Linked DNA regions of Undibacterium sp. KW1. The protein of the gene in region 1 interacts with the protein of each later gene in a pairwise test. Links are inferred from orthologs where the notes say so. Each region holds a gene or a part of one and is shown on either strand. Other genes may lie near its edges. The genes, in order: phnG and UNDKW_RS12955.

Region 1 (15,529 bases):
CTGGCAAACAGCCTGGTTGAGGCTTTACTGGAAACATCTTCTGGTGCCACTGTGAATGTACGTGACCTGGGTAGTAATCCTCACCCCATACTTGATGAAACAGCACTGCAAGCCCTGTTCACACCAGCAGACCAGCGCACGACAGAACAGCAAGCCCGCGTTGCCCTCGATGATGCGCTGATAGCAGAAATCCAGGCCGCAGACGTGGTCGTACTCGGCGCACCCATGTACAACTTTGGTATCTCTGCTCAATTGAAAAACTGGATAGATGCGATTTCCCGCGCCCAGGTGACTTTCCGTTATACCGCCAATGGCCCTGAAGGCCTGTTGACTGGTAAGAAAGTGTATGTGGTACTGACACGTGGTGGCCTGTATCGCAATACGCCAAACGACACGCAAATGCCTTACCTGAAAACCTTCTTTGGCTTCCTGGGTATGACCGATGTAGAGTTTGTCTATGCAGAAGGTCTGGCCATGGGCCCGGATGCAGAAAAAGCATCTCTGGCTTCAGCACACCAGCAAATTAATGATTTACTGCCTGCTTAATAATTTACCGGCAATTTATCAGGACTTATGCAAAATTGTCCCAACAAGGCGTCAGCGACGAAGACAGTACTTTAGTACGGCTAGGAGCTGCAACGCAGTTGGGGCGGTTTTGCGTAAGTCCTATTTACAAGGATTATGGATCATGGAAACGAAAGATGTAGTTGTACGCAACACAGTTCAACAGGCTGAAAGCGTGAACACTTCACGCACGGTAGAACAACTGGTCGCCGGGCAGCCTACTTCAGATGGTGCCGGTGTCAAGCTGACACGGGTATTGACGCAGCCACTGCAATATCGGCTGGACCCCTTCCTCATGCTGGATGCGTTCGGCAGTGATGAGGCAGGTGACTACATCGCCGGTTTCCCCAGCCATCCGCACCGTGGTTTTGAAACTGTTACTTATATGCTGGCTGGCCGCATGCGCCACCGCGACAGTGCCGGTAATGAAGGCTTGCTGCAAAACGGCGGTGTGCAATGGATGACGGCTGGTCGTGGTGTGATTCACTCAGAAATGCCGGAACAGGAAGAAGGCCGCATGGCAGGCTTCCAGTTATGGCTGAACCTGCCAGCAAAAGACAAGATGATCGCCCCCTGGTACCGCGATATCCAGAGCGACACCATTCCTGAATTGCTGACGGCAGCAGGTGTCAAGGTACGCATTATCGCCGGTAGTAGCCATGGCATTGCAGGAGCCGTGCAGCGTGAAGTGACTCAGCCGCTGTACCTGGATATACACATGCCAGCCGGTAGCACTTTTAGCCACAGCCTGCCTGCCAGTTTCAATGCCTTTGTGTATGTCTATGAAGGTGAAGTGCAGATAGGCGAGCGTGAAGTGCCGGTGCAACGCATGGCGATATTGAAAAAAACGCCGGATGCGGATGGGGTGGTGATTGATGCCAAAGTTGATAGCCGCTTGTTGTTGATTGCCGGTCAGCCCTTGGGGGAAACCATTGTTCAGTATGGGCCGTTTGTGATGAATAGTCAGGCGGAGATATTCAAGGCGATTAGCGATTTTCGCGAAGGCAAACTGGTGAGCGCTGATTGAGCTACTGCGCGACGCGATTTTGAGCCTGCGATGCTCGTCGTACTAAAGTACGACTGCGCGTCCGAATTTGAACTTCGTCAAACTAGCGCCGCTCGCTACGCTCACTCAGCACTCACGGGGCTATAGATATTTAGAGAACGAAAAATCAATTGTAGGTTGGGCTACGCCTTATCAGCCCAACACTCGGCCTCGAAGCAACGTATACGTTTATTAAACGCCCAGTGTTGGGCTGGTAAACCGTAGCCCAACCTACGAAGCCAGGCTCTCACTACCGATAATCAAAATCTACATGTAAGGAAAACAAAATGAAACAAGCAGAAACCATAGGACCCGTCTTCGGCTCCTTCATCGCCCGCGTCTTGATCGCCCTGATCTTCGTGGCATCCGGTGCCAGCAAGATATCCGGCTTTGAGCAAACTGTAGGCTACATCGCCAGCAAGGGCTTGCCTTTGCCAGCACTGGGTGCGATCGCTGCCATCGTGGTGGAACTGGGCGGCGGCCTCATGGTCATCGTCGGCTGGCGTGCACGCTGGGCTGCAACTGCGATGATCTTGTTCACATTGGCAGCGGCTTTCATCTTCCATAATTTCTGGGGAGTACCAGCAGATGCCGCGCAAAACCAGATGATACACTTCATGAAGAATATCTCCATGGCAGGTGGCCTGCTGTATATCCTGATACATGGCAGCGGTGGCTGGAATCTGGATGGGCGTAAAGCCTGATAGGGAATATCTTACTCAGCTTCAATAGTTAATATAGCGGATTTGTCTGACGGCAAATCCGCTGTTTTTTTGCGTGAGAATGTAGCCGTTTCATCGTCTTGTAATCTTGCCTTCATACGCCTGACATATTCTTGTCCAATACTCCCGTGGATTAGCTCAATTGTCCAGACGGGGTAAATGCGATGAAGATAGAAATCAACGGGATTTCCAAAACCTTTAAAGGCGGCTATCAGGCGCTGGATAATATTGCACTGACTTTTAAGTCTGGTGAAATGGTCGCGCTCATCGGTGCATCCGGTTCTGGCAAGTCGACTTTACTGCGTCATATCTCTGGCCTGATCACCGCCAATGCTGATAAGAATGATATACGCCTCGGTGAGCAAGTCTTGCAGGCGAATGGCGTGGTCGGCAAGCAGATACGTCATTTGCGTTCGCAAATCGGTTTTGTTTTCCAGCAATTCAATCTGGTCGGGCGTTTGCCTGTGCTGACCAATGTTCTCACCGGTGGCATCGCCCGCATCCCACTGTGGCGCAGTTGTTTCCGTATTTTTACTAAAGAAGAGAAAACCCTGGGGCTGGCCGCGCTGGCACGTGTGGGTATTGCCGAGCATGCCTATAAACGTGCATCTGCCTTGTCCGGCGGTCAGCAACAGCGTGCAGCGATTGCCCGCACCATAGTTCAACAAGCCAAGGTCATCCTGGCAGATGAGCCGATAGCCTCGCTGGACCCTGAATCTGCACGTCGTGTCATGCAGACCCTGGCTGATTTAAATCGCCAGGATGGTACGACCGTAGTGGTATCCCTGCACCAGGTTGATGTGGCTTTTCGTTTTTGCCCGCGCACTGTTGCGCTGTCGCGTGGCCGTGTCGTGTATGACGGCCCTTCCAGCGAACTGACAGTAGCCATGTTGCGGGACCTGTATGGTGCAGAGGCAGAAGAATTGCTCAATCCCGTATCAGTTAACACGGCAAGTGCTGCACCCGATACCGACGCACTCTCTTTACCCACTCTCGCGGCTGCCGCCTGAGTTTTTTTACCCTTCAGGAGTATTTCCATGTTTCGTCAATTCGTGCGCAGTCTGACCCTGGGCCTGGTGATGGCCGCAACTGCTAGTGCCGTTATGGCAGAAGATACAGTCAAGACTTTAAACTTTGGCATCATTTCTACCGAGTCATCACAAAACCTGAAGCAAGACTGGCAGCCAGTGCTGGATGATATGGGCAAAAAGCTGGGCATCAAGATCAATGCCTTTTTTGCTCCTGACTATGCGGGTGTGATCGAAGGCATGCGTTTCAATAAGGTGCAATTTGCCTGGGTGGGCAATAAATCGGCTATTGAAGCCGTTGATCGTGCCAATTCTGAAGTGTTTGCACAAACCGTGAATGCCGATGGCACTCTCGGTTACTACAGCATGATCAGTGTACACAAGGACAGCCCTTACCAGACAGTGGAAGATGTCTTGAAAAACGCCAAGAACCTCAATTTTGGTATCGGTGATCCAAACTCTACTTCCGGCTTCCTGGTACCCAGCTATTATGTTTTTGCGCAAAACAATGTAAATCCCAAGACAGCTTTCAAGACTGTTCGTGGCGCCAATCATGAAACCAATATTCTGGCCGTGGCCAACAAGCAGGTAGATGCAGCTGTCCATAGCTCCGACGTGCTTGACCGCATCAAGGCACGCCAGCCAGAAACAGCCAGTCAATTGCGCCAGATCTGGAAATCTCCTTTGATCGCTGCTGATCCCCTGGTATGGCGCAAGGATTTGCCTGCCGACATGAAAGCCAAAATCAAGGACTTCTTTATCAACTACGGCAAGACTGGCCCTGATGCAGCGCGTGAAAAAGCACAACTGGCCAAGCTGACTTTGGGTGGTTTCCAGGATTCCAGCAATGCGCAATTGAAGCCTATCCGTCAACTTGAATTGTTCAAGGAAAAAGTCAAGATAGAAGCAGACGTCGCCCTGAACGCAGAGGAAAAGAAAGCCAAGCTGGACGACATCAACCGCAAACTGAACGACATCGCCAAGTCTTGATAGCATGAACAGCACACCAACAGCCCGCCAACAAGTCGTCATGAATTTGCCGGAAGCACCCAAGCGTGATACCGGCAAATTACTGGTCTGGGGCATAGTCCTGGCGATACTTGCCATGTCGTGGAAGGGCGCTGACATGCGCCCGCTGGAATTACTGCGCGATAGCGGCAATATGCTGACCTATGCAGCCAGCTTTTTTCCTCCAGACTTCCATGAATGGCGCATCTATTTGCAAGAGCTGTTGGTGACTTTACAGATCGCTGCGTGGGGAACTGCCCTGGCGGTGGTCTGCTCCATCCCCCTGGGTTTGCTGAGTTCGTCGAATATTGCACCAGCCTGGGTCAGCCAGCCTGTCCGTCGCCTGATGGATGCCGCACGTGCCATCAACGAGATGGTGTTTGCCATGCTGTTCGTAGTGGCCGTTGGCCTTGGTCCTTTTGCCGGTGTGCTGGCCTTGTTCGTGCATACTACGGGCATCTTGTCCAAGTTGTTTTCTGAAGCGGTTGAGGCGATAGACCCACAGCCGGTAGAAGGTATACGTGCAACCGGTGCACATGCGCTGGAAGAGATAGTCTATGGCGTCTTGCCGCAGGTCATGCCGCTATGGGTGTCATTTGCCCTGTACCGTTTTGAATCAAATGTGCGCTCTGCTACTGTCGTTGGCATGGTCGGTGCCGGCGGCATAGGCGTGATCCTGTGGGAAGTTATACGCGCTTTCCAGTATGCGCAGACTTGCGCCGTTTTATTGATGATCGTGCTGACAGTCAGCATGATAGATGTGATTTCTTCCCGTCTCAGAAAAGTTTTTATCTGATATACAGTAGATGCAGCTGATATGCAAACACAAAATCGCCAAATCGTTCAGGGGATCAATCTCCCGCAAGTCATAGACTGGCTGCAAAACCGCGCTGGCGGTCTGTATGGCGGCGAAGCCATCACCCAACTGGAGCATGCCCTGCAATGCGCCAGCCTGGCCATGCAAGAAGGCGCAAGCGATGCCCTGGTTATTGCTGCGCTCTTGCATGATCTGGCACACATGGCGGATGATGAAACCGATGAGACTTTCCCGCATGGCGAGCTGGCAGCCTTGTTGCTGGCTGAGTTGTTTGACCGGGATGTGACTGAACCCATACGCATGCATGTCGATGCCAAGCGTTATCTGTGTGCCGCAGATCCCCTGTACTGGTCAGGTTTGTCACATGCATCACAACGCAGCCTGATCTGGCAGGGTGGCCCGTTCTCCGTGACGCAAGCGACTGAATTCATAGATCAGGACTATGCCGAAGACGCAGTCAGATTGCGTCAGTGGGATGACATGGCAAAAGTGGTCGGTGCCAAGACTGTGGATTTGCAAGTCTTCATCAGCATGATGGAAAAACTGAATTTGCAATTCACGAGACAGGCTGAAACTGTGTGAGGCGGTAGGTAATGCTGGTTGCACCAGCTTTCCGAAGCTGTACTACTCTTTAGCAAATATCTTTAACAGCTTTTGCCCGGCAATATGTATAGGCCCGCTGTTGTCTATGCAGATAATATCCTGGTCATCAGGCACAGCAAATTTCAACCCCCGGTCGAGGCGGTTCAACAAGGCTGCACCAGATTCACGCTGGCGTTTTTCCATACGCTGCCTGATTTGCTCAGGGTCAGCCATGACCCAGATGATGCGTGCATCGGGGAATAACTGGCGCAGTTGTGGCAGGTATTCACGCGAACCATTGACGATGACATCCTGGCCGCATTTGAGCTTGGCCTCGATATTCCTGCGTATGCCATAGCATAAGCCGTTGGCTTGCCACTGCATGCAAAAATGGCCGGCGGCAGCGGCTTGCCAGTAAGCTTCCTGGTTCAATACTTCATGTGCTTCGCTATCATGGGCAGGACGGGTGATTGCCCGCTGCGCAAATTCCAGTGCCGCATTGGTGGGCAGGTTGTCTTTGACCCAGTGCAGCAGGGTATCCTTGCCAGCGCCTGAAGGACCGACGACAAAATACAGGCGGCCAGTAGCAGGCAGGGATTTTTGCTGCACCCTGGCCTGGAAGGGGAAACGCATCCAGAAGTTCAAAGGTGCACCGGGCCGTTCTTCACGGAATATCGTCAGCGCATCAATATCGAGCGGTGTATTGTCCAGCAGGCGTGAGAACTGCTGTTCCGCTGCCTTACGCAAGGCATACTGCGCATCGGCATCCACCTCCAGCAAATCATCGCTGAGTGTCAGGTGGAAGTGATATTCTTCTTCAGTATATGGATAACCCCATTGCTGCAATAGTGCTTCCTGCCTCGCACTGAGACCGGCATGACGGCGCTTGGCCAGATAAGCTGCATCAGGGGCGCGGCGTAACAAGTCAAAGTAACTGACACAGCGCATGGCCAGGGCATTGATCTCGGCTTCATCGCCCTGTGGCCGCAGGGCCAGGAAGTTACCCATCATACGTATCTGCATTTCCCTGATACTGATGACGGGCTGCACCTGTGCAAAGGCGCTGGCCATCTGCATCAGGTCTGCTTCCTGGAAACCTTCAAGCAAGTTGAACGGCGCTTTCAGTGTCGCATGAAAACCATAGCGCCGTGCTTCACTGGTGAGCTGGCTGAGCAGGATATCTGGCAGACCATTGATATGTGATTGCGGTATTTTCCCCGCGTGCATGGGGTCGCGCCCCAGCCAGCTAGCACCGGCCTGCCACCATGGGCTATCTGGTGCTGGGGAAAAGTAGAGGGCATAGCGCATCAGGCGGCCAGTTCCAGGGTTTGCTGATATTGCAGGCGTTGTGGCTCGGCGCAAAATACCAGCTTGCCTGCGGCGATGGTGGCAATCAGGCGTGGACTGCCATCAGCCTGTTTTTCTATCATGATGAGATCAGCACGCTGGCCAGCGGCGATATTGCCTCTGTCATGCAAGCCCAGTACGTCGGCAGGGTTCAGTGACACCAGTTGCCAGGCTTGTGCCAGGCTGCAAACATCTTCCTGCTCCAGGCGGAAAGGCGCATGCAATAAGGCGGGATAATAATAATCAGATGCCAGCGTGTCACACAGGCCACGGCGCACCGCATCACTGGCTGACAGACCGCCGCAATGACTACCACCGAGCAATACATTCGGCGCACCCATGACAACATGGTTGCCAAGGGCTTTCGCTGCCTGCAAGGCTTCTTCTGTCTTGGGGAACTCGCTGACATCAACGCCGAGTTCCTGGAAGCGTTCCCTGTCCATGCGGGTTTCATCATCATGCGATGCCATGGCGATGCCGCGCTGGCGGCAGGCTGCAGCCAGCTGGCTGATCGCCTGCGCTACTTTGGGTGAGCGCGACTGCGCCTTGTGCAGACGTTCCAGAAAACCGGCAACATCGCAACGCGCACGCTCGGCGTAAGCCACCAGTTTTTCAGGAGACGCACTTTTTCTCAGGATGGATGGCAGATGTTCATTGAAGGCAAAGAAGGCGATCAGACCAGACTCTATCCAGTTCAGTGCATCATGCAAGCCATCCAGATGGTGGTTTTCAAAACGCAGATGTATCAGGTGATCGGCATGTACAAAGGATTTTTGAGTCGCTATCTGTTCTAATGTGGCCAGTGCTGCCTCACGTCCGCGCAAGCCACCTTCCCATGAAAAGGTCAGACCGTGGCAGGCTGTGGTAATACCATTGCTGATCAGTTGTCTGTCCGTATCAGCGAAGGCGATGTCGTAGGCAAAGCTGGTGGCTGGGCGCGGTTGTAATTGACGTTCAAAAGCATCACCATGAATATCAACCAGGCCGGGTAATATCAGCAAACCTGTGGCATCAAAAAACTGCTGTTTGTTATGGTGCTGGAAGTGTTTGCTGTCTGTGCTGGCAATGTGTAATCCGTGCAAATAGATGCTGTCTTCAGACCAATCAGCGTGACCGTTCTGGTCTCGTTGCAGATACTTGCCACCCTGTATTGCGATATGCGTTTCCATGCTGATCCCCTTGCTCGCGATGACAAATCATAAACCCGAAATATGACTGGAAATTGACAAGGAAATTCCAGGCCAGATGTCATCAAGACTTCATGTAAGCCTGCTGTAATGTGGGGCTATGAATGCTGACCAAACTCCCAACTCTGCCCAGCAAGAGCGTGCCCGCTGGATGTCCATACTGGCGAAAGCGCCTGCACCAGAACTGGCTGCCAGTGCGCGCAAGTTCGGTGAACTGCCTTCCTATTTATGGTTAAGAAAACCCGAGACCGGCCTGGCCATGGTACGCGCCAGAACCGGTGGCAGTGGAAGCCAGTTCAATCTCGGCGAGATGTCCGTGACGCGTTGTGCCTTGCGGCTGGCGACGGGTGAAACCGGTGTGGCGTATGTGGCTGGTCGCGATCAGCATCATGCAGAATGGGCAGCGATTTTTGATGCGCTGATGCAAGGTGAGCACAGGTCAGTGGTCGAAGAAAATATCATCAAGCCACTGGAGCTATTGTTGCAGCAGAAGCGTGAACAATTGCAGGCTGAAGCGCAAGCAACCAGAGTGGAATTCATGACCATGGTCAGAGGAGAAGATGCATGACATATTCACCGGACACTAGTGAGAAAACTATGTCATCCATGCAGCAACTTTTACCCGCATGGGAAGACACTGTACATGATGCGCAAACAGTTTTCCGCAGTTTGCTGAAAGCCTTGTCCGAGCCTGGCACTATCCAGCGTCTCAGGGTGAATCTGCAAGCGCCAGCACCTTTGCAGATGGCAACAGCTGCAGCTTGCCTGGCCCTGATGGATTATGAAACCACAGCCTGGCTGGCAGATGAACTCGATAATGATGCAGTGCGCACTTATTTGCGCTTTCATTGCGGCCTGCCACTGGTACATGAAAAATCCTCAGCGAATTTTGCAGTATTGGGCAGCTCATTGCAGCAACTGGATTTGCAGGGCTTTGCCCAGGGTAGCATGACTTACCCTGACAAGTCCGCGACTTTGTTGATACAGGTCGATGATCTGGAAAATGGCACTGAATACCAGCTCACAGGCCCCGGCATCAAGGACAAGCGCAGCATCTATATCAGCGGCTTGCCAACGGATTTTGTCAACAAATGGCAAGCCAATCATGCCGCTTTCCCACAAGGTGTAGATGTGATTTTTTGTAGTGGCGACGCGGTAGTCGGTTTGCCGCGCACCAGCAAGATTGCAGCAGTGCAGTCTGAGGAGTTACCATGTACGTAGCCGTCAAAGGTGGCGAAAAAGCCATTGCGCAGTCCTATGAAGCGCTGGCAAAAATGCGCCGTGGTGATACTGCTGTACCCGAACTCAGCATCACCCAGATACGCGAACAAATGTCGCTGGCCGTGGCCAGGGTCATGGGTGAAGCTTCGCTGTATGACAAAGACCTGGCAGCACTCGCCATCAAGCAAGCCAGTGGTGATTTGATAGAAGCCATCTTCCTGCTGCGCGCTTACCGCACAACCTTGCCGCGCCTGATGGCAACCGTGCCAGTGGATACCGCCAATATGCTGATACAAAGACGCATCTCGGCAACTTTCAAGGATGTGCCAGGTGGCCAGGTATTGGGGGCGACTTATGACTATACCCAGCGCCTGCTGGATTTTTCACTGGCGGCTGAAGCCATGGGCAATGGCGGTACTGAACCAATAGATCATGAGAATACAGAAGCAGAAGCCTGTCCGCGTGTACTCGACTTCTTGAATGCAGAGGGTCTGATCGAGCCTGAACTGATGCCTGAAGGTGACCCCGAGCCTTTTGACCTGACACGCGAACCGCTGCAATTCCCCGCCAGTCGCGCCCTGCGCCTGCAAAGCCTGGCACGTGGTGATGAGGGTTTCCTGCTGGCATTGGCCTATTCCACCCAGCGTGGTTATGCCCGCAACCATCCCTTTGCTGGCGAGATACGTTATGGCAAGGTCAATGTGCAAGTCGTGCCTGAAGAATTGGGTTTTGCCATAGACATAGGCGAGATTGACATCACCGAATGCCAGATGGTGAACCAATTCGTCGGTTCGCAAAACGAAGCACCGAAATTTACACGTGGTTATGGCCTGGGTTTTGGTCATTGCGAACGCAAGGCCATGGCCATGGGTGTGGTAGATCGCGCCTTACGCGCCAGCGAGCTGAAAGAAGAAATCACTGCACCAGCACAGATGGAAGAATTTGTGCTCTACCATGCTGACAATGTAGAAGCATCCGGTTTCTTGCAGCATCTGAAGCTGCCGCATTATGTGGATTTCCAGGCTGAACTCAGCCTCTTGCGTGGCATACGTGCCGCTATTGATGCCAAAGTTGCTGAAGCTGACAAGCTTGAAGCAGCAGATGAACAAGCCGCTGAAAAATCCGGCAGGAAGGCAGCGTGATGATGGAGATGGACACCATGGAAACTCAGGGATATCAAGAGACCGCAGAGCAAGCCGCGCCCGCCAGAGCGGAGCCTGAAGCTGGCTATAACTTTGCCTATCTCGATGAGCAAACCAAGCGCATGATCAGGCGTGCCATTTTGAAAGCTGTTGCCATACCTGGTTACCAGGTACCATTCGGCGGGCGTGAAATGCCCCTGCCTTATGGCTGGGGTACGGGTGGCATACAAGTCACTGCCGCCATCATAGGCCAGGATGATGTCTTGAAAGTCATAGATCAAGGATCTGACGATACTACCAATGCAGTCAATATCCGCCGCTTCTTCCGTCGTACCACAGGTGTGGCAACCACCGAAAAAACTACTGCGGCGACCGTCATACAAACCCGCCACCGTATCCCGGAAACCCCTTTGGCTGAAGGCCAGATCATGGTGTATCAGGTGCCTATCCCTGAACCCCTGCGCTGGCTGGAACCCAGCGAAACCGAGACACGCAAATACCATGCGATGGCTGACTATGGCCTCATGAGCGTCAAACTGTATGAAGATATCGCCAGGTTGGGCAAGATAGAAACTGCTTATGATTATCCCGTCATCGTCAACGAGCGCTATCTGATGCGTCCTTCACCGATCCCCAAGTTTGACAATCCCAAGATGGACAAGAATCCAGCCCTGCAATTGTTTGGTGCCGGTCGTGAAAAACGCATTTATGCCGTGCCGCCTTACACGCCTGTTAAGAGCCTGGATTTTGAAGATTATCCTTTCGAGATAGAACACTGGGATCACCGCTGCGCCATGTGCGATGCGAATGATAGTTTCCTTGATGAAGTCATCGTTGATGACCAGGGTTCACGCATGTTTGTCTGCAGCGATACTGATTATTGCCGCACCCGCAGGGAAGAGCAGGCATGAGCAATTTGAATACCGATAGCATGCAACCCCTGCTGCAAGCGCGCAATGTCAGCAAATTCTATGGTGGCAAGACGGCTTGTGAACAAGTCAACCTCAGCCTGTATCCGGGAGAAGTGCTGGGCATAGTCGGTGAATCCGGCTCTGGAAAATCCACGCTGTTGAATTGCCTGGCAGGTCAGTTGCAGCCAGAGCAGGGTGAAGTCTTGTTCAATACCCGCGATGAAGGCATGGTCGAGTTGTTCACCATCAGCGAGGCACGTCGCCGTTTGCTGGCACGCACAGACTGGGGCTTTGTCCACCAAAGTGCCAGGGATGGTCTGCGGGTAGAAGTCTCTGCCGGTGCCAACGTCGGTGAACGCCTGATGGCCGTTGGTGCCCGCCATTATGGCCAGATACGTGCCGAGGCGCAGGACTGGTTGCACAGGGTGGAAATTGATGCGGCGCGTATTGATGACTTGCCGCGCGATTTCTCGGGCGGCATGCAACAGCGCTTGCAAATCGCCCGTAACCTGGTGACCAAACCGCGCCTGATTTTTATGGATGAACCTACGGCCAGCCTTGACGTTTCCGTGCAGGCGCGCTTGCTGGATTTATTACGCCAACTGGTTTCGCAATTGCAGGTCGCCGCCGTCATTGTCACCCATGACCTGGCTGTGGCGCGTTTGCTTGCTCACCGCCTCATAGTCATGCGCCAGGGGCAGGTAGTTGAGGAGGGTTTGACTGATCAGGTGCTCGATGATCCGCAACATCCCTATACCCAGTTGCTGGTGTCATCCGTTTTGCAGGCTTGAGGAACACATGTTGAAACGTATCGTAGTTGACGGTCTTTCCAAGGACTTTACCTTGCATCTGCAAGGCGGGCAGGAAATGTCCATCCTGTCAAAAATAGACATGCAGGTAGATGCCGGTGAATGCGTGGTCATCCATGCGCCTTCAGGTGCAGGCAAGAGTACCCTGCTGCGCTGTCTGTATGCCAATTACCGTGCCAGCAGTGGCAGCGTGAATATCTGGCACAAGGGTGACTCGGACGAAGGCGGCTGGGTCGATGTGCAATCGGCACCTGCACAACAGGTGCTGGCAGTCAGGCATAGTACCCTGGGTTTCGTGACCCAGTTCCTGCGCGTGATACCCCGCATCAGCACTCTGGATCTGGTGGCAGAACCCTTGCTCATGCGCGGCGTGGAAAAACAGGCTGCTTATGAACAGGCAGAAGAATTATTGTCACGCCTGCGCATACCCAAACGTTTGTGGCAAATCCCGCCTGCGACTTTTTCTGGTGGTGAACAACAGCGCGTCAATATCGCCCGCACCATGATTTGCGATTACCCCATACTTTTGCTTGATGAACCTACCGCTTCACTGGATGAAGCTAATCGTGCCACTGTCATCGACATGATCAATGCCGCACGTGAACGCGGTGCTGCTGTCGTCGGCATCTTTCATGATGAAGTCGTGCGCCAGGCACTTGCAACCAGAATTTTCTCCATCCCCGCAGCAGTCTCTTTGGTGGCAGCATGATGAACAGAATAGAAAATGCACAAATTGTTTTGGCCGATGAAATCATCAACGGCTCCATGCTGGTAGAGCAGGGCAGGATAGCTGACCTGACAGAAGCCGCACGTGCTTCCAGCGTCACGGGTACTGATGATTGGCAGGGTGATTATCTCTTGCCCGGCATGGTAGAGCTGCATACCGACAATCTGGAAAAACACCTGATGCCACGCCCCAAGGTAGTCTGGCCCACGCTGCCTGCGATACTGGCGCATGATGCCCAGATCGCTGCATCCGGCATCACGACCGTGCTCGATGCAATTTCAGTTGGTGATATCGATTCAGACAGCCTGCGCAATGACAGCCTCGACTCATGTACCCAAGGTTTGCGCATGGCCGCAGACTCAGGCATCTTGCGTGCAGATCACTTCCTGCACATGCGCCTGGAGCTGGCAGAAGAAGGCTTGCTGGACATGTTCGCCCCTTATCTGCATGACGAACGTCTGAAGCTGGTTTCGCTCATGGACCATACCCCCGGCCAAAGACAATGGACAGACCTGACACATTACCGTGTCTATGTATCCGGCAAGCGCGGCTGGAGCGAAGAAAAAGTGGATTCCATGCTGGAGCGTTTGCTGCTCAGGCAAGTCGCCTACGCAGCATCCAATCGCCGCGCCATCGTCGCCAGTTGCCGTGAACTGGATGTGCCAGTTCCACTGGCTACGCATGACGATACAACGGTAGAACATGTGGCTGAAGGTGTCGATGATGGCGTGACGATATCTGAATTTCCCACCACCGTTGCTGCTGCCAGGGCTGCCCGTGAACAAGGCCTGGGCATCATCATGGGTGCACCGAATATGGTGCGTGGTGGCTCGCATTCCGGCAATGTATCGGCAGCAGAATTGGCCAGGCTGGATCTGCTGGATGTACTGTCTTCAGACTATGTGCCAGCAAGTCTCTTGCATGCAGCTTTTCTGTTGCAAAATGAAGGCTTTGGCTTGCCCAAGGCTGTGGCAACCGTCACGCGCAATCCGGCGCGCATGATAGGTCTGCATGACAGGGGAGAGATTGCCGTGGGCTTGCGGGCAGACTATATGCGTGTGCGCTTGGTGAGCGGTATTCCTGTAGTTATGGGTGTGTGGAAAGCGGGTAACAGAATTGCCTGAATCGATTAAAACCTAAGACCTCTCACCACAGAGGCACAGAGACAGGAAAGGCTTCTTGCAAGAAGCCTTCGTTTCGCAGGCGAACGGCGCGCCGTTCGAAGTCCCTGCTACACCACAGAGAACGACTCTGAGAAGCCAAGAGTAACTCTGTGTCCCGGTGTCTTACAGGATTCAGTTTTGAATAATAATTTAATCCTGATCCAGATGCAAAGAAATCACACCCGCAGCAGGCGTCGCACAAGGCTCATCATCAAAGGCGATATCACCATTCGGGTTTGCTTCGCCATCAACTTTCAAATCCATGAAATTGAACAGGTTCTTGTCCATCAGGTGTGAAGGTGCAACGGTGGACAGGGATGCAAAGATATTGTCGACGCGGCCAGGGAATTTCTTGTCCCATTCACGCATCAAACCCTTGATTTGTTTGCGTTGCAGATTCTCTTGTGAGCCGCATAAATCGCAGGGGATGATGGGGAAGTTTTTGACTTCGGCATAACGCTCAGTGTCGGACTCTTTGACATAAGCCAGCGGGCGGATGACGATGTGCTTGCCATCGTCAGACTGCAGCTTGGCTGGCATGCCCTTGAGTTTGCCACCGAAGAACATATTCAGGAAAAAAGTTTCCAGGATATCGTCACGATGATGGCCAAGTGCGATCTTGGTGGCACCCAGTTCATCGGCCACGCGGTACAAAATACCGCGGCGCAGGCGTGAGCACAGCGAGCAAGTCGTCTTGCCTTCCGGGATCAGGCGTTTGACTATGCTATAGGTATCCTGGTTTTCTATGTGATAGGGTATGCCCAGTTTTTCCAGATAGGCTGGCAGGATATGGTCAGGGAAGTTCGGTTGCTTCTGGTCGAGGTTAACCGCGACGATATCGAAATTGATGGGCGCACGTTCACGCAAGGTCATCAGTATATCCAGCAGGGCATAACTGTCTTTGCCGCCAGACAGGCACACCATGACCTTGTCGCCTTCTTCTATCATATTGAAATCACCTATTGCCTGGCCAACCAGACGGCATAAGCGCTTGTGCAGCTTATTGTTTTCGTAGGTGATTTTTTCCTGTGATTTGGCGGTAGTGGTGGCCGTGGCTTTTACTTCTGCCGGGGTGTCCATCAATGTTTCATTAAGAGCATGCATGATAATGTTCAGATTTCAGTTTTGATCTTGAATACTTCTACGCCTACGCCTTCGCAATCTGGATAGACATCCGGCTTCATGGTAGAGATGCGCACTGCGCGTACTTTAGGGTGCGCCAGCATGATAGTCGCGACATCATCACACAGGGTTTC
Region 2 (15,443 bases), 2.5 Mb from region 1 along the record:
TTACTGGACATGGTCACAGCCGGTTCACCATAGGTTTGGGAGCGGAAACGGGTGCCATGCGCTTTTGCCCATTGATTTACGGGCACCAGATAACGTTCGTTTGCCAGTTCGGTTTGGGTAAATGCCCAGTCACGCCGTATGGCGGCAGCATCTGCACCAATGCCAGATTCGATTTTTGGCAGGTGTGGTTTCAGGTCATAGCCACGACGACGCTGAAATTCGGCCAGGAAATCATCTGTCCAGTCGGTACCATAGGCTTCCAGGCTGTCAGAAAATACGGCGTAAGGCGGATTTTTTCCAAAAGCCTTCAACAGTGGTTCCGCCACGGTTTTCAGGTGATGATCAATGGCATTGCGACTCAGATGGTCAAGTACAAAACCTTCTGCCCCTAAAGCGGCACGTTTAACCTGCTGACCGGTACGGCTGGCGATATAGCACACCACTACGCGGTCAGCGGCTGCAGCCTTGACGCCCGCCCGGCCACTTTTACTTGCCAGTAGCTGTGGTTCAAATAATTGCAATTTGCTGCTATCCAACTGTTTGGGCGTACCATCGGCCACGAAGCTGGCCAATAATTTCTCACCATTCATGATGGCTGGCAAGGCAAAACTCTCATTACCGGCTGGCAGCTCAATCACGGCTACCCGCAAACGACCGGCAGCATCAGCTACAGTGACATGTGGGCCGCCGTATGGCCAGCCGCTGCCCAGCGTAATATCAACTCTGAGTTTGTTGGCACGTGCCTTGTCATTGGCAAAACTTACATGTTCAAGAAATTGCTTCGACAAATACGGATAATTGTATGTACCTTTGGCCGCGTCATCCAGTTCCATGGGGTAAACGGCCTGAATCTCAAAACCACCAAAACCACCTGCCTTCATGTCCAGTATTTCGCGTTCCAGTTGCTTCTTTTCCACGGATGGTCCAAACCACCACCAGCGCACCATGGGACGTGCGTCATCGGGCGGCGTGGCAAAGGCTTTGACGACTTCTTTCACAGATGGGGAATTCCCTGTTGCCCTGGTTTGTGCCATTGTTGGTGCAGCACATAGCATGGCAAGAGAAAGCAGGACACAGGTGCGCAATTTGTTAAGCGCAAATGCAGGCAAGGTAGACTTGGTCATAGAAAATGATAATCCAGACAAATAGAGAACAGGCGTCTATCCTGAATGGACATCAGCTTATTGCTAAGTCTATTCCATCCGGGGACATGGCTATGAAAAAATCCCCCTGAAGCAGATCACCATTACGCAAAAATGCGCAACAGAAAATATGCTTCAGAGGGAGTTGAATCAGACAATACCGCTACCGCTGGCGCCAGCCTTTGGTGGACGGAGTGTAGCCTGTTTTTCACGATAGCCAGTTGCACGATAGCAGGCAACCGGATCAATAGCCGCACCGGAACGGGCGCGTGCCATAGCCAGGATAGGACTGACATCAGTGCGGAACGCCTGTTTCAGTGTTTGTGCTGCCAGCAGCACATCATTGTTTTCCTGATATGCGCTCAATGCCTTGCGGTCTACCAGTGCAGACTGTACAAAAGAACGTTGTACCTCGATAGCACTGGACATCAGACTTTCTATAGGATCGGTCACATTGTGTGACTGATCCAGCATGTAAGATGGTTTGAAGGCGTCACCGTCACGCTGTGCTACATCGGCCAGTTCATTGAAGATCAGGAACAGCTGGAAAGGATTGATACTGCCGGAATCCAGATCGTCATCACCATATTTGCTGTCATTGAAATGGAAACCACCCAGTTTGCCGAATTGCGCGAGGCGGGCAACAATCATTTCTATGTTGGTATTTGGCGCATGGTGACCAAGATCAACCAGGCATTTTGCCTTGGGGCCCAATTCGGTAGCACAGGCGTAACTGGTACCCCAGTCAGCAATCGTGGTGGCATAGAATGCTGGCTCAAACAGTTTGTGCTCGATGTACATCAGCCAGTCTGCTGGCAGTGCCTTGTAGATGTCGCGCATGCTGTCCAGATAACGTTCGAGCGCACCACGCAAATTATGCTGGCCCGGGAAATTGGCGCCATCGCCCACCCATACGGTCAAACCTTTGGAACCCAGTGCACGACCCAATTTTATACATTCGATATTGTGTGCTACCGCTTGCTCGCGCACGGCTTTGGCATTGGCTGTCAGGCTGCCGAATTTATAGGTCTGTTCCTGATTGGCCTGATCCTGGAAAGTGTTTGAATTGACAGTGTCAAATCCCAGGCCATGTTTGCTGGCAAATTCACGCATGGCTGCCGGATCACTGCTTTTATCCCAAGGAAAATGCAGGGACACGGTAGGTGTAGCCTGTGTCAGTTGATGTATGACAGCACAGTCTTCCAGTTTTTCCATAACATCGCGTGGCTCGCCCTTGCCTGGGAAGCGTGCAAAGCGGGTACCACCGGTACCAACACCCCAGCTTGGCAAGGCTACGGCAAAGGTCTGGGCTTTGGCTGTCAGTTGTTCGATATCCTGTCCGCGTCTGGCCAGGATGCTGCCCAGGGCAGCATAGTCGGCATCCAGATTCTGTTGCAGTTTGGCGTTATGTTCTGCCACCTGGCCGTGGTCAATTACTTTATCCATCTTATGTCTCCGTCTCATTGCTGACCTGATCAGATATCTAATTCAGGTCAATCTAATTTTTATATTTTAGCGCGTGAATGCAGCGGCATTGCCCGCATCTACGTTGATGATGTTACCTGTACTCTTGGCAGATTTGTCACTGGCCAGGAAATACACTGCTTCTGCGATATCTTCCGGCAATACGCTGAGTTTTAACATACTGCGCTGACGATAAAATTCTTCGATATCATCTGCATCGATTTTATTCGAGACAGCACGCTCTTCTTTCCATTTGCCATCCCAGATACGGGAACCACGGATCACGGCATCTGGATTGACTACATTGACGCGTATGCCGTGTGCCGCACCTTCAAGGGCGATACAACGTGCCAGGTGGATTTCGGCCGCTTTTGCCGTGCAATACGCAGATGCACCAGCAGAAGCAACCAGGCCGTTCTTACTGGCCACAAACACCATGCTGCCACCGATTTGCTGCTGCTTCATGATACGGAATGCGCTGCGACTGACCAGGAAGTAACCCTTGACCAGGATGTCCTGATTACGCTCCCAGATTTCCAGTGTCGTTTCATCCAGCGGTGCTGAAGATGCAATTCCTGCATTCGAGATCAGCAAATCGATACCACCAAATCGCAGGGAAGTTTCGCTCAGTATGGCTTCGACATCGCTTTCACGGGTGATATTGGCACTGACGATGGCTACGTTGTCTTTACCTGCCACTTTGGACAAGACCTGATGTGCCTGGCTCAATGCCTCGCCATCGATGTCTGTCAACATGACACAAGCGCCCTCCTGCAACAACTGGCGTGCCACTGCCTGACCGATGCCACCAGCAGCACCAGTCACCAGTGCGATGCGACCAGCCAGGCTTTTTGGCTTTGGCATGCGTTGCAGTTTGGCTTCTTCCAGCAACCAGTATTCGATATCAAAGGCTTCCTGCTCTGGCAAACCTACATAGCTGTCAACACCATTCGCACCGCGCATGACATTGATGGCATTCACATAAAATTCGCCAGCGATCCTCGCAGTTGCCTTGTCTTTGGCAAACGACAGCATGCCTATGCCAGGGATCAGGTAAATAATCGGGTTGGCATCACGCACTGCCGGGCTATTTTCGTGCTTGCAACGCTCATAGTAAGCGACATAATCTGCGCGATATTGATTCAGGCCCTCATCCAGGCCGCTCAAAAGTTGATCAAAGTTAGGATTGGAAGGATCAAAGTCAATCACAAACGGGCGAATCTTAGTACGCAGGAAGTGATCAGGGCAAGATGTACCCAGCGCTGCCAATGCCTGCAAGTCTTTGCTGCAGACAAAATCCAGCACAGTTGTGCTGTCATCAAAATGACCAAGCTTGAATTCTGTTTTACTGATTTTACCGCGTAGCACCGGCATCAGGCGGGCAACCAGGCTGGCACGCTCTGCGGCTGGCAGCGCGCTGTATTTGGCACCGCCAAATGCTGGCTTACGGCTATTTTCTTCCAGCCATGATTCGGCACGCTGGATGATTGCCAGCGTGGTTTCATAGCAAGACTTGGCAGTATCACCCCAGGTGAACAGACCATGACCTTCAAGGATGATGCCTTTCAGATTCGGCTGCGCTTGGGAGACCGCTTCCAGTTTCAAGCCCAGATCATAGCCAGGGCGCTGCCATGGCAACCAGCCCAGCTCACCTTCGAATATTTTTTGCGTCAAATCCTTGCTATTGGCACAGGCCGCAATAGCGATGACTGAATCAGGATGCATGTGGTCAACATGCTTGCGATTGATATACGCATGCAGTGGAGTATCAATACTGGCAGCGCGTGGGTTCAGGTTGAAGGTGCAATGTGGCAAATAAGCCACCATTTCATCTTCCAGCGCCAGACCACGATAGCGGCCTTTCAGTGAGTGCAGTTTATCCATGTACAGCGTTGAGAAACCATCCATCTTGATGCTTCCCAGATCACCGCCAGAACCTTTAACCCACAGTACTTCTACCTGCTCGCCAGTCAGGTAATCCGGCATCATCACCTTGGCAGAGGTATTGCCACCACCAAAGTTGGTAATGCGCATATCAGAGCCGAGCAGATTTGAGCGATACAGCAATAATTCTGGCTCAGTCAGGCCAGCTGCGTATGCATCGTCCCAAAGTGAAGTAATAGGCTTCTTCTGCTCGGTTTGCATCGTTGAGGTCATACATTCTCCGTGATTAATTAGTGTTTTTATGACAAATTCTTTAGCCTGAAGCCTTGAGTGATCAAGAGCTGAGCGGATCAATCACATCACTTGCTCATGTGAAGCATTTTGTCCGTTTTGGCAGTGGCAGTCAGTAGAAAACAGCCAGCTTTGAGTGTCAATACAGAAGTAATCAAGAAGCTGATCGAAGTCACAATAGTCAGCATGATGATTGAAATTTTCATAGCCAGATTAATGCATAGGAAAATAATCAGCTATTTGATCAATTTATGATTGACGCGCGATTTTTAAGTGATTAGTCTCGCTATACGCCAGCAAATTACTACGAAATAATGACTGGTAGCATGCCGCAATAAAGATAATAGACGGCAACAGACGGAGACAAAAATGGTAAATCACAAACGCCGTAAGCGTTTGCTGAAGCTGCTCGCCGAGCATAATTCAGCAAGCGTTCAGCAACTGGTAACATGGCTCAGCGCATCCCCCGCTACTGTCAGGCGCGATATCAGTTGGCTTGCAGCCCGTAATCTGCTTACCCGTACGCGTGGTGGCGCAGAAAACCTGCAGCAGGTAAAACGATCAATTGCGCTCACCAGCGAGACCTTCCAGAACAATATCAAATGTTATGCCGACAGAAAACGGGCAATCGCACGCTATGCGGCAAACATGTGCAATGACGGTGAAACCATCATCATCAATGGCGGTACGACGACCTTCATGATGGCTGAGTTCCTGGTCGATAAGAAGCTCAAGATACTGACAAATTCTTTCATGATGGCAGAGCGCCTGCTGGTCTCCAGTGAAAATGAAATCATCGTTCCTGGCGGGCGCGTGTATCGCGAACAGAATGTCATCCTCAGCCCTTTTGACAACGACATCACTCAGCATCATTACGCTGGAAAAATGTTCATGAGTGTTTATGGTTTGTCATTGCTGGGTCTGATGGAAGTAGATCCGCTCTTGATACAGGCTGAAAAACGCTTGATCAGCCAGGCTGAAGAATTGATCGTTCTGGCAGACAGCTCCAAATTCGCCAAAAAAGCTGGTCTCATCCTATGTGGCTTGAATCGCGTATCTTGCCTCATCACTGATCATTACGCGTCTGACTCTGCCGTACAGTTGCTTGAGCAGTCTGGCGTCAAGGTCATTACCGTAGCACCGGAAGAATTGCCAGCAAAAGACATATTAAATAAATTTACAAATGCTTATGACACTGAGTCTGCAAGCATGTTCCAGACGGAGACAGTTTGATGAAAAGAAGAAAAGTGATACTGGCAGCAATTGCATTGAGCATGCTGGGTGCCATGCAGGGTTGCGAACAGAAATCAGACAAAATAAAAATTGCCATCGTGGTTAAAAATCTGGGCAATGGTTTTTTTGACGCTGCACACGAAGGTGCCAAAGAGGCGGCCAAGCAAATTGGTAATGTAGAAATCATTTATACAGGCCCAACCACCCCAAGTGCTGAAGGCCAGATAGAAATCATCAACTCGCTGATCAGTCAAAAGGTCAATGCCATCGCCATCTCAGCAAATGATGCCCATGCGCTGGTTCCTATCACCAAAAAAGCCATGCAACGCGGCATCAAGGTCATCTCTTTCGATAGCGGGATAGCACCAGAAGGCCGGTTGATGCAGCTCAATCCATCCAATGCTGAATTGATAGGGATCAAGCAGTTGGAAATGGCATCCAATGCGACTGGTGGCAAAGGTGAAATCGCCATCCTGTCTGCATCTGCCCAGGCGACCAACCAGAACATCTGGATTAATGTCATGAAAAAAGGCCTGGAAAAACCTGAGTTTGCCGGCCTTAAACTGGTGGCAACTGTGTATGGTGATGACCAGTCCGATAAAAGTTACCGCGAAGCGATAGGCCTGTTGCGCAGCAATCCAAATCTAAAAGTGATTATTTCCCCTTCCACTGTTGGCATCAACGCTGCCAGCAAGGCCGTGGTCGATGAAAAACTGGTCGGCAAGGTATTCGTTACCGGACTGGGCTTGCCATCAGAAATGGCGGGACACGTCAAAAGCGGTGCCGTTAAGGAATTCGCCATCTGGAATCCCATTGACCTTGGTTACGCTGCGACTTATATCGCCAATGAATTTATCAAAGGCAATCCAGATGCCAAGGCAGGTGGCAGCTTTACCATAGGCCGCATGGGTACGATCAAGATTGATGCCAACGGTGATGCAGCAATGGCCCCACCCTTCACTTACAACAAAGAGAACGTAGAACAATTCTCCAAGATATTTTAAGTAAAGACACTTGTTCAGTACCGGCCCGTGATGCACTTCAACGGGCTGTCTGGAAATAGAACCAGTTGCATGTGAAAATTTATGCCAGCAGCACATGCTTGTGCTTGCCAGTTTTTTACGCAGGCAACTGACTTCTTTTCTATTATTGCCTTGCCTTATATTAATGACCTTAATGACGAACGAGCACAACCCGTTTCCCATCGCCCCGGATGGTTCACCTGCGGCACCTATTCTGACATTGACCGGTATTTGCAAACGCTTTCAAGGCATCATTGCATTACACGAAGTTGCACTCAATGTGCGTGCAGGTGAGGTCATGGCGCTGATAGGTGAAAACGGCGCTGGCAAATCCACTTTGGTAAAAACACTGACTGGCATTTATCAGCCGGACAGCGGCAGTATACATATCGCGGGCAAGCAAGTTCGCTTCGCCAATCCACAAGATGCCATGCTGGCAGGTGTTACTGCTGTTCATCAGGAAACCGTCATGTTTGACGAATTGACGGTGGCAGAAAATATTTTCATAGGCCGCCAGCCCATGTGCGGCTTTCCGGCACGGGTAGATTGGGCATTGATGGAAGCTCAGTCTGAAAGACTGTTTGCAAGGCTGGAAGTGTCGCTGCCGGTACGAGCCAAGGTCAAGGACTTGAGTGTGGCACAGCGCCACTTTGTCGAAATTGCCCGCGCCCTGTCGCAAGATGCACGCGTGGTCATCATGGATGAGCCGACCGCATCGCTGTCACAACGGGAAATTCAAGAGCTGTACCGCATCATCAGGCAATTACGCGCTGCTGGTACCGCAGTGATTTTCATCTCACACAAGTTTGATGAAATCTATGCTGTTGCCGATCGATACACCGTCTTACGGGACGGTCATTTTGTTGCTGAAGGTGCACTGGCTGATATCTCTGAACCGGATCTGGTGTCTCTCATGGTAGGTCGCTCCATTCATCAAACCTTCCCCAAGCAAGCTGTGGTCATAGGCGACACCTTGCTTGAGGTAAAAGATTTTTGTCACCCTACCGAGTTTGACAAGGTCAATTTTTCTTTGCGCAAAGGTGAGATTCTGGGGTTTTATGGTCTGGTGGGTGCGGGCCGTTCAGAAGTCATGCAAGCCCTGTTTGGACTCAGCAGTGGCGTCACTGGCAGCGTAAGCCTGGAAGGCAAGGTATTGGCCATTAAATCAGCCAAAGATGCGATATCCCTTGGCATAGCTTATGTTCCGGAAGACCGGCAACATCAAGGTGGCCATCTGACCATGTCGGTGCAGCAAAATATCACCTTGCCTATCCTGGATCGCATAGGCTTCCTGCTCGGCAGGCGACGCAGCGAAGAAGCAGCAATTTCAAGACACTACAGCGAACAACTAGAACTCAAGGCTAGTCATTTGACGCAACTGATCGCCGAGCTATCTGGTGGCAACCAGCAAAAAGTCATCCTGGGCAAGTGGCTGGCAACCAAACCCAAAGTCATCATCCTGGACGAGCCAACCAAGGGTATCGATATCGGTTCCAAGGCTGCGGTGCACCGTTTCATCAGCGAACTGGTTTCAACGGGATTGTCAGTGATACTGGTGTCATCCGAATTACCGGAAGTACTGGGCATGTCTGACCGCGTTATCGTCATGCATCAGGGACATATCAAAAAAATATTTGACAGAGCACATGCCACGCCAGAGAGCGTAGTTGCTGCGGCGTCTGGCAGTGATGCATCAATAGTGGAGATAGCAAGGGAAATGGCAGAGGAAATAGCATGAACCGTTTGAAGTATTTGCAGCAGAGGGAAGTTCTGCTGGGATTGATGATCGCTTCTCTGATAGTCCTTGTTGGGCTACGTGCGCCTGTTTTTCTCAGTGTATCAAGTCTGTCCAACTTGATGACCGACAGCACGCTGTTGATCATGCTGGCGGTGACCCAGATGTTTGTCATCATTACACGTGGCATCGATTTATCAGTGGCATCCAATTTGGCGCTATCAGGCATGATGTCTGCCTTGCTGGCTTCGAAATTTCCTGATCTGCCTCTACTACTGATTATCTTGGTGGCAATCGTCATAGGCCTTGGCCTGGGATTGATCAATGGCTACCTGATCGGTTACTTGGGTCTGCCGCCTATCGTCGTAACGCTGGGCACCATGAGCGTCTATCGCGGCCTGGTGTTTGTATTGTCTGGTGGTGCCTGGGTATCGTCACACCAGATGCCTGCCGCCTTCATCGCCTTTCCACTCAGTCAGTTACTGGGAATTACGCACCTGGTCTGGATTGCCGTCATCGTTATTGCTGTGATGTGGTACCTCGCCCGCTATACGCATTTTGGCAGGGACTTGTATGCCATTGGCAATCAACCAAATGCTGCCAACTATATAGGCATCCCTACCCCGCGCCGCCTGTTCTGGACGTATGGCTTGTCAGGATTGATGGCTGGCTTATGTGGTTACCTGTGGGTGGCACGTTACGCAGTGGCCTATACGGAAATTGCCTATGGCTTTGAATTTACCGTGATTGCAGCCTGCGTCATTGGTGGTATCAATATCGCCGGTGGTGCGGGTACAGTATCTGGTGCAGTACTGGGCTCACTGTTCCTGGCAGTCATCAACAACGCCCTGCCCATCATGAAAATTTCGCCCTTCTGGCAAAGCGCACTGACCGGCGTTGTGATACTTACCGCCGTCATGATCAATGCCCGTAGCAATAAAAAAAGCAGCCGCCAGATTTTGCCTTTGCAACTGCTGCAAAAAAATGCAATCAGGAGCAGTACGTGAACACGACTACCATGACACCCTCAAATAACAGCTCACGCTACACCATACGCGACCGGGAAGATTTTCAGTTAAAAAAAATCTTCTCGCATTGGGAAACTCTGCTGGCCATACTGTTTGTCGCAGCCTTCATTGTCAACAGCCTGGTGTTGCCGAATTTTTTTGATTTGCACAATTTGGCTGATGGCACGTTCAACTTCAGTGAAAAAGCACTGATCGCCTTGCCCATGGCCTTGCTGATCATCTGCCGCGAGATCGATATTTCTGTGTCCGGGATATTGGCATTGTGTTCAGTTGCCATGGGTCTGGCGAATTCACATGGTTTCCCTGCTTACACTTTATTGTTCATCGCCATATTTACCGGTGCTGCCTGCGGCAGTTTGAATGGCTTGCTGGTGACGCGCTTTGCCCTGCCTTCCATCGTCGTGACGATAGGCAGTGTGTCACTGTTTCGCGGTCTGGCCAGCGTGGTTCTTGGCGACCAGGCATTTACTTCTTATCCGCAATTATTAATCGACTGGGGCCAGGGCTATTTCTTTGATCTTATTCCCCGACAATTCATCGTCCTGTTGTTCTTTGTTGTACTGTTCGCGATTCTGCTGCATGCAACCAGTTGGGGACGCCGCATCTATGCGATTGGCAACAACCCTGTTGCGGCCAGATTTTCTGGTGTGGCTGTCGATAAATACCGCTTCATGCTGTTTACACTGACCGGCGCCATGGCTGGCCTCGCAGCGTTTTTCCTGACGGGACGCATCGGCAGTACTCGCCCGAATATTGCTACAGGATGGGAGCTGGAAATCATTACCATGGTGATCTTGGGTGGTGTCAGCATCGCGGGTGGCGCAGGAACCATTATCGGCGTGTTCCTGGCTGTATTGACATTAGGTATCGTCAACTATGGCATGGCATTGGCAAACATCCCCGGCATTATCATGACCATCATCGTCGGCATCCTGCTGCTAGTCACGATTGCCCTGCCCCGTCTGATGAATCTTAAGAAACAAAGAAAATAAAAAGCAAATGAAGCAGAATGCCAGTATCGTCCTTGACATAGGCAAGACCAATGTAAAGCTCAGCCTGCTCGATGCGCAGGCAAATACTTTGGCCGAGCAACGCTGCGCCAATAACATCGTCCAGGACGGCGTCTATCCACATCATGATACCGAGAGGATATGGTCGTGGATGCTGCAGATATTCGGTGAATTTTCCCAGATTGCCAATGTGTCAGCAATCATCCCAGTGACCCATGGTGCGACTGCTGCGCTGGTGAATGACAAAGGTTTGGTGCTACCAGTTCTGGACTATGAGTCAGAATTGCCTGAGCAGGATAATCATCAATATCAGCCGCTACGGCCGCCATACCAGCAAAGCTATTCTCCTGATTTGCCAGCAGGCCTCAATCTGGGTCGTCAACTGGCCTGGCTGCAAAACAACTACCCACAGGAATTTGCCAAAGCCTCACATATACTGATGTATCCACAGTACTGGGCATGGCGCTTGTCCGGTGTTGCAGCAACTGAAGTCAGTTCACTAGGTTGTCATACAGACTTGTGGGACACCGGGCAGCAGAAATACTCTTCTTTGGTGGAGAAAAAGGGATGGGCTTCCCTTTTCCCTCGCATGCAAAAAGCCTGGACCAGGCTGGCAACGATACATCCCACATTAGCAAGGGAAACCGGTTTGCCAGCAGATTGCCAAATAATATGCGGTGTGCATGACAGCAATGCATCTCTGTTACGTCATCTGAAAGATGCGGGTAACAAGCACCGTACAGTTCTATCGACCGGCACCTGGACGATCGCTGCCGCCTTGGGCGCAGATCAGGAAAGGCTGGACGAACATGCGGATATGCTGGCCAATACCAATGTGCTTGGTGAAGCAGTTTCCTGCATGCGCTTTATGGGCGGGCGGGAATTTGCCATTCTGGCAGGCCAGGAGCCAGTGACTTGTACGCCATCCGATATCAGCAAACTAATCAGCCAAAATACCTTTGCCTTGCCCTGCTTTGCCGAATCAGGTGGCCCGTTTTCTGGACAATTGGCCAAAATATCAGGGCAGGCACCAGAAAACATGCAGGAAAGATATGCTCTCGCCACTCTGTATTGCGTACTCATGACAGATTATTGCCTGGAAAAACTGGGGTCAGAAGGCGATATCATTATTGAGGGAAGTTTCACCAACAATCCCTATCTGGCAGCATTGCTGGCTAGCTTACGGCAGCAGCAAAACATCGAGCTGTCAAATGACACCAGTGGTACCACTTACGGGGCCTGGATGTTGCATCACTGGGAAAAATTGCCTGACCTGGATTCACAAGCTGGTGCCGTGAGCAAACTGGAACTGCCCGGATTACTCACTTACAAGGCGAAGTGGCACGAATTGGTGACGTCCAGATAAGTCAGAATCGATCCAGAAATTCATCAATGGGAACCTGTTACCTGGTTCCCATTTTGCGTTCTTCAGCCGCTAATCATTTGATAAACGGACATAAGCAGGTGCATCACGGTCAACCTGCAATCCCTGCTCAGTCAGTAATAACTCAACGACCTGCAAGGAACTGCGTCGCTGTTCCTTGCCATCTTTTTTCTGGTCGGCACCACGTTTTCCAGGATGGGTGAAATAAAATAAAAATGCCCTGTCACCGTTGACGACAACATCGGGATGCCCGCCGATGACGCCATCATCTTCGCCATGCCCTGGTATTTCAAGCAGATTACCACCCACCTGGCGCTTCCAGCTCAGTAAGTCATCTGAACGATATACAGCCAGCCCACGCCACACATCAGTAATCATCCACCATTGCTCTTTCCAGCGAAAAACCTTGGGCCCTTCCCCACTTTGATCGCCAACGGCCTTGCCTTTGTCTATCCATTTTTCAAGATCAACACTGTCAGCATAGTAAATAGATTTTTTGTCCACTTCATTGTTGTACCACATGCGATATCCGCCTTCAGGCAAACGCAGTACCGTAGCATCAATCACCCTGTCAGAAGCAAGCTGCAATACCCTGGCATTGCGCCAGTGACGTAAATCCTGGCTACGCAGATGTACCATGTAGCGAGGATGTTTCCAGTCATTAAAGATACCGGGTACCACCGTCAGGAACATATGATAGCTGCCATCATCAGCCCGGATGATCTCGGGCGCCCAATGAGTAGACTCAAGCCCGCCCATGGATGGCGGCAACTCTATGTCGGCTTCGCCCAAGTAGTGCCAGTTGGCACCATTATCATCTGATTCAGCTATGCCTATACGTGTTCCATGCACCCATGCGACACCAGGGACATCATTAGCATTCGCCCGTCGGTTGGTGTAAAACATCCACCATTTACCCAATGCGGTATTGCGCACCAGCACAGGATCTGCAGCTCCATCCATGATGGGATCTCTGAACAAGGGCCTGGCAGCCAGTTTGCCCTGATTAATCATGGGTGCACCAGGTTGTCCAAAATCTGGTGTTCCGTCAGCGTTCCAGCTGAATGTCTGAGCACAGGTATGTCTGTTCGGGTCATTTAGTGCATTACCCTTGATGTCCCGATAATCACGGGCGTGATAAACCAGTACATCTGTTTTACCATCTGCCGTGGTCGTGAAGGAATTGTGTCCGGGACCATACTGATTACTTGCAGCATTGCTCTTGAATACCGGCTGAGAAGATTTGCTCCATACCTTTGCATCAAGCAAATTTGCGTTTGCCGGTGCCGTCAATAAACCCATACAATAGTTTTCATCGGTGGCGCTGGCTGAATAGGTGATGAATATACGCCCATCTCTGATCAATACTGCCGGCGCTTCATTGACTTCATATTTACGTTTCTCCCATTCATAATCGGGGCGCGACAATAAAGTCGCTGGCCCTGCAATAGACAAAGGCGTATCCATCTTCGCCAGATAGATATTGGTATTCTTTTTATCCGACGCAGGATCACGCTGCGTCCACACCAGGTAACGTTGGCCAGCATGAGAAAACGTGGTTGCGTCCAGTGAAAATGATTCCCAACCGGTCTTGATCTGTCCCCGCTCCAGCCACTCGCCGTCAACAGGATTGGCCGCACTGCTTTCCAGTACATACAGTCGTATATCCCAGATCGCGTCAGCCCTGCCAGCTGTGAAATACACATACCACTTCCCATCAATGAAATGTAATTCCGGAGCCCAGATGTGATGACTCATGGGGCCGCTAGCGTGTTTGCGCCAGATGACTTTGGCATCTGCCATGGCAAGTTCATTGATGCTGCGTGCACGCCTCAATTCGATGCGATCATATTCTGGTGCTGTGGCGGTAAAGTAATAATAGCCATCTGTATGCAAAAATATTTGTGGATCTGCCCGATTCTTGACTAATGGATTATTAAAAACAGGCTGGGCAAACGATAAACCAGGGACAGACATGAATACTGTCCATATCAGGCTAATGAAAACCATCCTGCACTTTGCATGTGAAGTCATGAGAAATAGTTTGAAAATACGAACCTGAAAAAAAACCAGCCATCTGCACTAGCATGGCTGGATCAAATACAGCGATTAACAAAAGTCTTACTGATTAATTCTTGATCGATACACCGATGAAGTAGCGACGGCCAGACCATACCAGTTCATTCGGGCGCGACAGATCACCTGCATCCGTGATATTTGCCTGATCAGTCAGGTTTTTGCCTTCAAAAGAGAAAGTGATAAACTGGTTATAACGATATTGAATTTTGGCGTCCAGATACCCAGTCTTTTCGTTATAAACCGGGTTTTTGGAAACGTCCTCAGTGCCAGTGTAGTAACGATCACGATAATGGTAGGCAAGACGAGCATTGAATCTGTCTTTGTCGTACCACAAGCCAAGGTTGTAGGCATTCTTAGACATCCCAGCATAAGGCAGAATCGAACCATCCAAGGGATTCAAACGCTCAGTACCAGGGGCATAAGTAAAGCCCATACGGGTATAGTTAGCGTCCACGCCAAATCCACTCAGGAAACCCGGCAAGAAAGTCAGTGCTGTTCTGCCTGCAATTTCCACCCCTCGCGTAACTGCACCAGGGAAATTGACGGGCATATTGACGTCCCACAAAGTCCCGTCCTTAAACAAATCCACACTCTTGACATTTGTTTTTACCGCGTTACCAACCGTGATGTTTTTACGGAACAAAGCAAGACTAAGCTGACTATCTGAATTTGGATAGTATTCCAAACTCAAATCTGTATTGGTGGCCTGGAACGGCTTCAGAGAAGGGTTACCTGCCGTGCAATCATCTGTTCCATCACCACCAAATTGCGCTGCACCGCTATTTTTGGTACAAGTAGCATTTGGGACAATATCAGTGATTCTTGGACGAGACATAACCTTGCCCCAACCAATGCGCACCAGAAATTGATTTGGTATCAACCATGCACCTGCGTTAAAGCTTGGCAATACATTCGAATAAGTATTGTCTATGCTGGTAATGGAGTTCGACAAAATGACTGTATTGAAAGTTGTCGAACCAGGTGTTTTCTCGACATTGATCTGTTGTTTGAACAGGCCCTGAGAGACATCGCGCGTTTGTGTATATCTGACACCGATGTTACCGAAGATGTCTTTGCCAAACAATTCAGTATCAAAATCTGCACGTAAATAAACGGATTTGACTTTTTCATCGACAACATAAGCAGGAATCTGCGCATACATTTTACCGTC

The links.
Region 2: the proteins of phnG (region 1) and UNDKW_RS12955 interact in binary tests that used the Escherichia coli proteins (3 or more experiments, as listed by UniProt). The link is inferred for Undibacterium sp. KW1 from one-to-one orthologs.

What each region holds. Positions count from the first base shown.
Region 1 is NZ_AP018439.1:340,075-355,603, forward strand. The notes cover bases 7,204-10,134. They hold phnG (phosphonate C-P lyase system protein PhnG), read left to right. Parts: upstream 7,204-8,400; coding sequence 8,401-8,868; downstream 8,869-10,134. Other genes in these bases: UNDKW_RS01570 (alpha-D-ribose 1-methylphosphonate 5-triphosphate diphosphatase), read right to left, coding at 7,204-8,282; phnH (phosphonate C-P lyase system protein PhnH), read left to right, coding at 8,865-9,521; UNDKW_RS01585 (carbon-phosphorus lyase complex subunit PhnI), read left to right, coding at 9,512-10,134. Outside these bases: UNDKW_RS01530 (FMN-dependent NADH-azoreductase), read left to right, coding at 1-546; UNDKW_RS01535 (pirin family protein), read left to right, coding at 689-1,591; UNDKW_RS01540 (DoxX family protein), read left to right, coding at 1,897-2,313; phnC (phosphonate ABC transporter ATP-binding protein), read left to right, coding at 2,496-3,341; phnD (phosphonate ABC transporter substrate-binding protein), read left to right, coding at 3,369-4,349; phosphonate ABC transporter, permease protein PhnE, read left to right, coding at 4,390-5,163; UNDKW_RS01560 (HD domain-containing protein), read left to right, coding at 5,185-5,766; phosphonate metabolism protein/1,5-bisphosphokinase (PRPP-forming) PhnN, read right to left, coding at 5,809-7,074; more of UNDKW_RS01570, read right to left, coding at 7,074-7,203; more of UNDKW_RS01585, read left to right, coding at 10,135-10,663; UNDKW_RS01590 (alpha-D-ribose 1-methylphosphonate 5-phosphate C-P-lyase PhnJ), read left to right, coding at 10,681-11,574; phosphonate C-P lyase system protein PhnK, read left to right, coding at 11,571-12,365; phosphonate C-P lyase system protein PhnL, read left to right, coding at 12,373-13,092; UNDKW_RS01605 (alpha-D-ribose 1-methylphosphonate 5-triphosphate diphosphatase), read left to right, coding at 13,092-14,234; tRNA 2-thiocytidine(32) synthetase TtcA, read right to left, coding at 14,424-15,353; UNDKW_RS01615 (dihydroneopterin aldolase), read right to left, coding at 15,386-15,529. UniProt on the Escherichia coli protein: Together with PhnH, PhnI and PhnL is required for the transfer of the ribose triphosphate moiety from ATP to methyl phosphonate.
Region 2 is NZ_AP018439.1:2,859,345-2,874,787, forward strand. The notes cover bases 6,638-9,482. They hold UNDKW_RS12955 (sugar ABC transporter ATP-binding protein), read left to right. Parts: upstream 6,638-7,190; coding sequence 7,191-8,774; downstream 8,775-9,482. Other genes in these bases: rhaS (rhamnose ABC transporter substrate-binding protein), read left to right, coding at 6,638-7,018; UNDKW_RS12960 (ABC transporter permease), read left to right, coding at 8,771-9,482. In the rest of the region: UNDKW_RS12930 (glycosyl hydrolase), read right to left, coding at 1-1,124; rhaI (L-rhamnose catabolism isomerase), read right to left, coding at 1,293-2,588; UNDKW_RS12940 (bifunctional rhamnulose-1-phosphate aldolase/short-chain dehydrogenase), read right to left, coding at 2,655-4,763; UNDKW_RS12945 (DeoR/GlpR family DNA-binding transcription regulator), read left to right, coding at 5,151-6,014; more of rhaS, read left to right, coding at 6,014-6,637; more of UNDKW_RS12960, read left to right, coding at 9,483-9,778; UNDKW_RS12965 (ABC transporter permease), read left to right, coding at 9,775-10,791; UNDKW_RS12970 (FGGY-family carbohydrate kinase), read left to right, coding at 10,799-12,175; UNDKW_RS31155 (family 43 glycosylhydrolase), read right to left, coding at 12,245-14,170; UNDKW_RS12980 (TonB-dependent receptor), read right to left, coding at 14,322-15,443. UniProt on the Escherichia coli protein: Part of the ABC transporter complex RbsABC involved in ribose import. Responsible for energy coupling to the transport system.